Regions from separate parts of the Paenibacillus kyungheensis genome, predicted to be linked through region 3. Evidence: predicted binding sites of a transcription regulator. Region 3 holds the regulator's gene; each other region holds the start of a gene.

Region 1 (3,291 bases), 290 kb from region 3:
TCACAAATGAGGAAACAGAAGCCCCACTATAAATTAACCTTAAATAGCCCTGTATAGCATTCGGAGCCGGTAAAAAATATCCTATATTTCGATATAAAGGAGATAACATAGCAGCAGGGATAATATTTCCGGCTGTCATCAACTGAAGCGGGATCAGCGCCACATTGAATAATGGAGCGACATTGCCGAATAAAGCGAATGCCATCTGTGTAACAGCAATACAAGAAATATAGACCAACAGATGAAAACTCCACATTTGCCAGAACGAAGCAACCGTATCTGCAAATAGCGATGCTACTGTAGTAATCACGAATGAAGCGACTACAGAGATCACAAGCAGTAATATCTGTCTGCCCCAAAAGATCTGCCACTTACTATGATCACGCTTTAACATCATAGATGCAATATTTAATTGGATATTCATGGTCATTACACCAACATATGTGACGAAACCTAAAATCATCGGCAACATCGAAATTGCAAAATTTGAAATATCATGTGTTTTGACAATATTAGTGGTGACGATTTCTTGATGAACATCTGCAAAAGCATGTTCTCCAATAGTAGAGGAAATTTGCGTAGCAGAACTTTGAACGATCGATTTGGCAATATCGGAATTACCTTGATTGATATAATAATTCATTTGAGTCGTTCCGTTCGATGCGACATCTTCTGTAAAATGAGCCGGAATCGAAATGATCATCGTTAGATCACCATTGTCCATTTGTTGCTGTGCTGTAGTTAATGAATCATAAGATTGGGTCTGATAAGGCACACCTGTCGTGATCGCTTGAGCGATACGTTCGCCTTGTTGTCCATCTTCATTAACAATTCCAACAACCAGTTGATCTACTCGTTCGGTGGCTCCATGATATCCAGTCATCCAAAATAATAAAAATACCAAAGGTACAAAAATAGAAAACACAATCCCTACTTTGGTCTGTGTAATCCCTAAAAAATCTTTAAACGTTTTGAATACAGTCATTTGTTTTCCTCCAACTATCTTTTCTCTTTTTTTAAATACATGCATAGGATATAAATGGTTGTGCATGTATTAGGTCAAAAAATATCCAGCTGACAAAATCAGCGGGATAAATGTTCAAACGTCTGATTGATCATCGCAATAAATTGCTTGGTTTGTTCCGGCGTGAACAATGCGTTAATCTCATCATCCACTTCTTGCATAATCGGCTTGGTCTGCTGAATTAATTCGTGCCCTTTTGTTGTTAAATGTAGCAATACTGCCCGGCGATCTGAAGGATCAACCGTGCGTGTGAGCAATTTTTTATTTTCCAGACGATCCAATGTTTTGCCGATACTGGTCTGGTCTTTGGAATTTAACTCTGCTAATGCTTTCTGTGAGATACCATCATGACTGACCAGATTATTAAGTACACCAAATTGCTCTGGAGTAATATCATAATCAAGTAATAAATGAGATGCTTTTTTCTTATAGGATAAATAGGTTCGAGATAATAACAAACCTAACGGGTTCTGCTCTTGATTAAATGGCATGATTATCCTCCTAAAAAAATACTAGCATAGCCGACTATCGACTATGCTAGTATATTCTGGTTATGAAGGATTTGTCAAAGGTATTTATTTAATCTCTTGGATAGTTCACACCCATGATATCCATAAATTTCACTTTGTTTACTTCTTCTTCATATTGTACATGTACTCGACCTGTACGTGGATCCATATTTACAATCTGACCGCGTACAGGTTCTTCTGCACCCCACACTGTCAGCAAAATTTCCGATTTCTCTTGATAGGCTTCAGTAAGTTGATTACCAATTTCTTCTAGTGCAAATTCATCCCGTGTTGGACGTTTTGCTACCTTTGCTTTAGCCAAAATAAACCCCCCTTTACACTTCTCTATTCTATTTTACATTTAACTTGATATCGATACAATAGTTTACACTAAAAAATAAGCACAAACGTTCGCTTTTTTTGATAATTTGACATTTTTTCATCTGATTTTCTGCAAAATAAAGAGGCACGACATTAATATATCGTACCTCTTGGGTTATGTGGTTAGTTTTTACGAATCCAGACAGCCATATCGCCTTCACCACGATTCGCCCAGAGAAAGTAAGGAATCGCTGTAAAAGGCTGTTCTTGAATGGTAGGAGGACTGTCTTGGTACAAATGGTCATCCCAATCACTGGTCAGCTCACGAGTCGCTGTACCTTCGATCACCACAGCTCCACCTAATAATTCAGCATCAAATCGCGTCGTTAATGATTGCGCTGGATCAATGGATAATGCAGAGATTAATTCTCCATTATCTGCTTGCTCCAGACAGTAGACCAGTGGCCCATGTTGTAAAGCGATTTTGCCAGAAGCAGCGCGCAATCTAGGATGGCTATGAATCACTTGCACATGCATCTTCATATTCCACTCTACACGATCATCTACCGACCATTCTCGCTGAATATAGATATATCCATCCTGTACAAGCGATTGATATTCAATAGACTCACCGTTGATCGTTAGCGAAGCTTTTTTGCACCATCCCGGTAAACGTAAAGCCAATGTAAAAGATTGTGGTTGTTCCAATTGGAATGAAAAGCTTGTCGCCCCATTCCATGGATATCCACTTTCTTGCTGGATCACAACCGATTGCTCGCCAACTGTTAACTCTGCTTCGCCACCAATATAAAGATGTGTATAGATCGTATCTTGATTGGTGCTGTAAATGTATTGCCCTAATGAACTTACAAGACGTGCAATATTAGGAGGACAGCAAGAGCAACCAAACCATTTCTGACGAACAGGCTTCACATGATGCTTGCCTGGGTTATGATGACAAGCAGATGGCCATACTTCCAATGGATTCACATAGAAATAATGTTTACCATCCTGTGCCATTCCGCCTATCACTGTATTATAAAGCGCGCGCTCTAACACATCAGCATACTCACCTTTGGCTTCAATCTGCAACATCCGATGTGCAAAAAAGACAATTCCTACCGCAGCACAAGTCTCCGAATATCCACTATCATTAGGCAGATCGTAATCGATTGTGAATGCTTCACCATGATGAGTAGAACCGATCCCTCCAGTCACGTACATTTGCTTGTGTACCATGTTATTCCATAAAGTCTGACATGCTTGATAAAGACTAGTATCTCCTGTTAATCCAGCAAGATCAGCCATCGCTGTGTACATATAGACCGCGCGAACAGCATGCCCTACTGCTTCTTTTTGCTCTCGTACCGGAACATGTGCCTGACTATATTGAAGATTGATATCATTTGTTTTGCCTACAAAAAAGTTGATCCGATC
Region 2 (3,291 bases), 1.2 Mb from region 3:
CTGTTGCTCCACAAGCACCACAAGCGATACATGTATCTTTGTCAACCCAACTATATTTCCCCATCTTTATATATGCCTCCTATCGTTACTTACCAGTTGTCTTTTTTTAAGAACTGACACCAGTGTACATATACTCACAATATAATATAAAAGATATATTATTTCAAATGAATAACCAACAATTACCAGTACACAAATTGTAACACACCTGTACTACGAATCCAATTATTGATTAAAATTTAAACAATATAGATCAATATTGAATCATTAGTTACTGATTATTCTTCCATGCCCGGCAAAATCATACCATCTTTTTGCAATGAAGTACCTCTAATTTTGTGATTACGAATCAGGACTGAAGGATCATTGCCTAACATACCTGCTGTTAGTATCGCACTTTCACCAAATTTATCGCGTAACTTATCCATTACTTCATTTAACTGCTCTTTGACTGGCTGACGATTATAATCAAACAAGTCCATTTGCAAAGCAGCTTCTTCTTTGGGCTGCAAATTCTGAAGAGCCACTCCTAATAATCGAACAGGCGCACGATCTTCCCAATGACGATCATATAGTGCACAAGCTTCACGATACACTTCATCCGCCGTTTCTGTAGGAACAGCTAGTGACTTGGAGCGAGTGATTGTTTTCATATCAGGTGTGCGAATCGTAATCTGAATCGTCTGAGCGATTAATTTCTGACGACGCAATCGGCGACATACTTGATCGCTTAGATTAAGCATCACTCTTCTAATATCGTCACGATCTTGAATATCAGCAGGCAATGTTGTAGTATGCCCTATCGACTTACTGACTTCCCGATCAATCTCTACAGGCGAATGATCTATACCATTTGCCGCTTGCTTGAGCCAGCTTCCCATTACACCAAATCTAGCTGTTAATCTAGCTTCATCTGCTGCTGCAAGTTGCCCTATCGTGCGAATGCCCATATCTACTAATTTGGCAGATGTTTTCCCGCCGATTCCAAACAATTGTCCGCATGGCTTATCCCATAATAACTTGGGCATATCTCGTATACGCAATATCGAAATACCTTTAGGTTTTTTCATATCTGAAGCCATTTTTGCTAGTAATTTATTAGGCGCAATTCCTATCGAACAAGGTAAATGTAACTCTTCCCAGATCCGTTGTTGCAACTGTTCCGCAATCTGAGGTGGTGTGCCAAATTGACTTGAACCTGTGATATCCAAGTAGCATTCATCAATTGACGTTGCTTGCAACATCGGTGTGTAACTATACGCAATATTCATGAATGCCATTGAGTATTGTTTGTATAAATAAAAGTCAGGCGAAATTAAGATCAGATTCGGACATTTCTGCAATGCTTCTCTAACCAACATGCCTGTTTTCACGCCACGCTTTCTCGCTTCGTAAGAAGAAGTAACCACAATTCCTTTGCGCAGTTCAACACTACCTGCGACAGCTGTGGGCTTGCCTTGATATTTTTCCGGTTCTTCTGCTGTATGAACAGAACAATAAAAAGCATTCATATCTACATGCAAAATGACTCTTCCTTTGGCAGGGTAGTAATTGGCATGGTGCCTCAAGCTGATCATCCTCCTTGCCTGTGCAGTCTTTACCCTATGGATTATGCTCTATCAGCCGAATCGCCTACAATAGATATCGTATGATTCTATTATATCGTATCTGTTTCATTTAGCCTATGATATGACGCAAAAATAAGTACAAATGTTCGGATTTATTGAAATAGACATTGGGATATGGAGAGTTATGTGGATCATTTCAAATCTTTATTCTACTTGGAGATCATGCTAATTCGTGGTTAACGCAATATTACAATTGGCGGAATTGGTTCGATGAGATATTAGATGCTGAAGTTGTATTACAAGAAGTCGCAATGGCGTCTGACGGATCAAAATCGTTATTTGAATATGCATCTTCTTTTGCGATAAGTCGGGAAAAGGACTTACTATTCTGAGATACACGTCTGTCAGATTGTGCAGAAGAATACCCGATCTATACTGTTAATACAGATCACTGGAATCATCAGACGACCTGTCGTTATGTTGCTCACTGCGATAGACTTGATCCTCTCGGATACAGAGTACACCAAATGAAAATACCTTTTTAAATCGGTCATACAGAGCACTAATAACCTGACAAATCCCCAAGCGATTGTCTTTCATTGGAATGACCAAAATATCGCCTGCTTTATATTTTGCTTTTTCAAACATCGTCTAGCTCCTTTTTGCGCTTCTGAATACGTCCACTTATTGGTTCACCTGTGCCGATGATGACTTCATGATGAGTCTCACATAATAACCATTGTAGCTTTTTGGAGACGATATAATATTCAGTCGTTCCTGTTTGTTCAATTATCCATTGAATCGCATCTACATAAGCTTCATACACCCAATATTGTTTACCACTATAAAAGCGTTCAGGAGCGAGAAACCAGACTTGTTCGGTGCGATCAATCAGTTTAGCAATCTCTCGGTACCCTTCTGTTCCTACCTGATAACTTACATGCGGTTCTTGCAAATGATTGTATCCTCGCATTAATGCAGATTCGCTTCCTGCATGTGAAGACGTGATAAACGTTTGTGTGATTGTTGAAAGTATAGATGACCACTGCATTTTACCTACTTCGTGAAAGCGAGGGGCTGGAATACGATAGTGTTGTACGAGGCGTTCTATTTCATCCCTTGTACTAGCATAATGTTGACCAGACATATATACTGACCTCCTTATCCAATACGAATCAAATCTTCAAACTGATTGTTAGCGATTGCCTGTTCAGTTCGTAACACAGCAAATTCAATATTTTGCTGTGTTCGTCCTATTTTCAAATGATATATGCCTGGTTCAACCGTTATATATTGTCCACTGTCCCCATCTTCTGGTTCTAGCTCGCCCCCTGTCACATTTTCTGCTGCTCCTGCATATAATTGACCCGAAGGAACATTGATCCATAATTGAACTACGGGTTGTTCGATCTCTTCTACCTGTTGCATAGTATACAATCCATCTGCGCCTACATTAAGAAAAGCAATATTCCCTAGATTCACTTCTAACAATTCATCTTCAGGAATAGACCACCAATCTGATGTGTCTTCCAATCGATGCTTGAGTGCCTGCAGATCATAAATACAAAGTGTTGCTGTATCTGTCATCACTTTAATTTGGTTAGGCATTGGATCGTTCCTCCTTAATTATACTCATTTCATCATGTACACATCTGATCCTGATTACAATCTCATCTCTTCCAGTACTCTTATGATCATTTACAATTCAATCCACTGATCTTCT
Region 3 (3,291 bases):
CCGAATCTAGCAAGATTATTAACTTCACTTCATAAATATATATATACGGTTCAATCAGAGCAAAAAGCGATATATACGAATCTATTTATTACAAGCACAGCAACATTAGAGATAGATCATCACAAAGTACAGCTTGAACAAACAACGAATCTACCGTGGGAAGGTCATGTTTCGATTGTGACACAGACAGAACAACCAACTGCTTTTACATTGGCGCTCCGATTGCCTTACTGGGCAGATGATTATTCATTGATAGTCAATGGAGAGCATATAGAAGCGGAAAATATTAACGGATTTCTACACATTGATCGTGTATGGCAGTCTAATGACAAGATCGAGTTTGTTTTACCGATGGAGATCAAACAATATACCGCACATCCGCTAGTCAGAGCAGATATTGGCAAAGTAGCTATAGGACGTGGCCCGTTTATTTATTGCGCTGAAGAAGTAGATAATGGAGAGCATTTGCATTTAATTCAGTTAAATAAAGATCAGACCTATCAATATACATTTGATCCACAGTTGCTAGGAGGCATAGGTACGATCCATGTAGAGGCACGTAAAAGAATCATTACTTCTCAGTGGGAAGATGTATTATATGCTTCTCAAGCAGCTACCACGTATGCTCCTACAACATTACGACTTATTCCTTATTATTGCTGGGCTAACCGACAATCTGGTGAAATGCGTGTATGGCATAACCAAACATAATCAACACTGAAAAGGAGAGTGCCTGATGAAATCAAAAATGAGAATAGATCCTGAGAAATTTGCGTATACTGTCATTTCAAGTTATTCATCAGATAAAGATAATGCCGAAGCAGTGGCTAAAGACCATCTAGGTGTATTTTTAAATGCTTATTTTCTAGCTGAAAAGTTCAATACACTTGAAGCCCAATTGGCTGAAAAAGCAGAAAGTAAAGATTTCAAAGCATTACTTGCCAAACTAATGGATACAAAGCTGTTTGGATAAATGTAGCTTACTATTAAAAAAATATAAGATATTTAGTAATTATTTGGCATTAAAAGGTATCAATTTCCTATTATTAGGTTATGATGAAGAAATCACATAATGAATTAAGAGGAGTGACATTAGAAATCAAATAAAAAAATTAAGAGCATATCAGCAAAAGTACCGTATTCAGCTTGTACAAAAGGCATCCAATAAGTAGTAGAGGGTTAGATAAAAACGTTGCAATTTGGGTACTCAATATGTTCAGTCATTACAGTTAAAGGAGGTAGCAATTATGAGTTGGATTGAATCTGCGGTAATACGTGCACAGGAAGAGAAAGCAGAGAACGCAAAAGCTTTTTCATATTCTTTAAAAATTCATGAGCATTTTTTAGAACATTGTGAAAATTTATGGATGAAATTTTCTACCATTTTAGAAGAGATCAAAAAACATTTTAAAGAAGATTGCAGTATTCAGAAAGATGAAAATCAACTGGTTATTACAATTGCACTCGTTGTCATTACTATAACTGTAGTTAAAAAAAATGTACGTGAACATTATTATGGAGAAGCTGATCTCAAATACAAATGCTCTCATGATTCTGGAAAACCTAAACTTGCGGTAGAATTATTGTACTTGAATCCAACAGAGCATCCTGTATGGATGTACAAAGTTTTACAAGGCAAAGAAGAGATTGAAGTTGCTTTTAGTGAAGTAGAAGCCGAACATGTAATTAAAACTGCATTGTGGAGATATGTACAATAATTACATTGTGCTGAATCTAAATAAATTAAATTATTCTCATATAAATAAGAAAAAAGACCGCTACTAGAAAGTAGCGGTCTTTTTCTATCTTCTATGAACTGTAACGTACAGTAGTGATTTAGTGCAAGTTACGGAACAATCCTACAACTTTACCCAAAATCGTAACATGTGTCAGACGAAGTGGCTGATACATTGGATTTTCTGGTTGTAGACGAATATGATCTTTTTCTTTATAGAACGTTTTGACAGTTGCTTCGTCGTCTTCTGTCATGGCTACAACAATATCGCCATTATCAGCGGTCTGTTGTTGACGTACAATTACGTAGTCACCATTATAGATTCCTGCTTCAATCATACTGTCTCCAACTACAGAAAGCATAAATACTTGTCCTTCACCTGTAAAATTCTGTGGTAGAGGGAAGTAATCTTCAATATGTTCTGTAGCTGTAATCGGAACACCGGCGGTTACTTTTCCAATAATAGGAACACGAGATACCGTTTGAGCGAAAAGAATATTACTTTCAGACTCTTCTTGACCCAACAACTCGATGGCACGAGGTTTGGTCGGGTCGCGTCGAATCAGTCCTTTTTTCTCCAAACGATCCAGATGACCATGTACAGTAGAACTAGAAGCAAGACCTACAGCTTCACCAATTTCACGTACAGATGGCGGGTAACCTTTAAGTTTGACTTCATTTCGGATAAATTCCAAAATGGCCTGTTGGCGACTTGAAACTTTTGACATACCTTATCAACCCCAATGCTAGTAACGTTTGGCAAAATTATAACATAGAACTACCGTTCGTACAAACATAAGTTCTAAAATTTGTATATTTATTTTGTTATTCATTACTTTTTGTAGTCTATTCATCGTATAAGAGGCATAATCTATAGTCTAAAAGGTGCAATAAAAAACGCGAACGAAGGTTCGTAAAAAACTATTGAGTAAAACATATGTTCGTGTTATAGTGAATTTAAGAAAACAAGAACAAATGTTTGGAGCGTGATGACAATGTTAAAATATACTACATATCGTAGCATCCACAATCAATCTGAAGATGGTGAACAACAGATTGATACATCTGGATCAGATATACATCATACATCAACAAGTTATTCGGAGAAACAATCACAGCAAGCAGCTATTCATGCCACACGAGCGGACAAAGATGTAGTGGTGGATGAGTGGACATATTTGCCGAATGTGCAAAAGATACGTAAACCAGCTCAACCTAAAGGCAAAAAAACATTACGTCAAAAAACGCTACATCTTATTCAAAGCACAGCCCAAAAAGTGAAGTGGAAATCCGGCGGACGTTTAATGGTATGTTTTGTGTTTGCAGGTGTATTATTATACGGTGGAGTAATTCATAACTTTGTAGTAGCAGACAAAGTAGAAGGCCCTGCACAAAAAGTTGTTGTTCATTCAGGGGATAGCTTATGGAGTATCGCTAGTGAATACAAATCAGCCCAGACAGATACACGTGACTATATAGCAGAGATTCGTAGTGAAAATCAATTAACTACAAGTGAGATTCAAGCAGGCGATGTTCTGGTAATTCCTTACGATTGA

The links. The regulator LexA, encoded in region 3, represses DNA repair genes until DNA is damaged. The targets are predictions, from matches to a motif close to CGAACATATGTTCG.
Region 1: a site for LexA is predicted at 1,934-1,947, ahead of PQ456_RS11720 (YolD-like family protein). Genes of this name have one in related genera too.
Region 2: a site for LexA is predicted at 1,704-1,717, ahead of PQ456_RS07910 (DNA polymerase IV). Genes of this name have one in related genera too.

What each region holds. Positions count from the first base shown of each region.
Region 1 is NZ_CP117416.1:2,752,159-2,755,449, forward strand. It holds gene PQ456_RS11710 (YhgE/Pip domain-containing protein) at 1-985, opposite strand, end outside; gene PQ456_RS11715 (MarR family winged helix-turn-helix transcriptional regulator) at 1,084-1,515, opposite strand; gene PQ456_RS11720 (YolD-like family protein) at 1,604-1,855, opposite strand; gene PQ456_RS11725 (glycoside hydrolase family 127 protein) at 2,038-3,291, opposite strand, start outside.
Region 2 is NZ_CP117416.1:1,796,134-1,799,424, reverse strand. It holds gene PQ456_RS07915 (ferredoxin) at 1-64, opposite strand, end outside; gene PQ456_RS07910 (DNA polymerase IV) at 279-1,568, opposite strand; gene PQ456_RS07905 (Imm26 family immunity protein) at 2,007-2,216, opposite strand; gene PQ456_RS07900 (DUF6756 family protein) at 2,209-2,715, opposite strand; gene PQ456_RS07895 (DUF6386 family protein) at 2,730-3,176, opposite strand; gene PQ456_RS07890 (hypothetical protein) at 3,267-3,291, opposite strand, start outside.
Region 3 is NZ_CP117416.1:3,043,532-3,046,822, reverse strand. It holds gene PQ456_RS12980 (glycoside hydrolase family 127 protein) at 1-711, shown strand, start outside; gene PQ456_RS12975 (hypothetical protein) at 737-973, shown strand; gene PQ456_RS12970 (hypothetical protein) at 1,248-1,718, shown strand; gene lexA (transcriptional repressor LexA) at 1,837-2,463, opposite strand; gene yneA (cell division suppressor protein YneA) at 2,731-3,291, shown strand.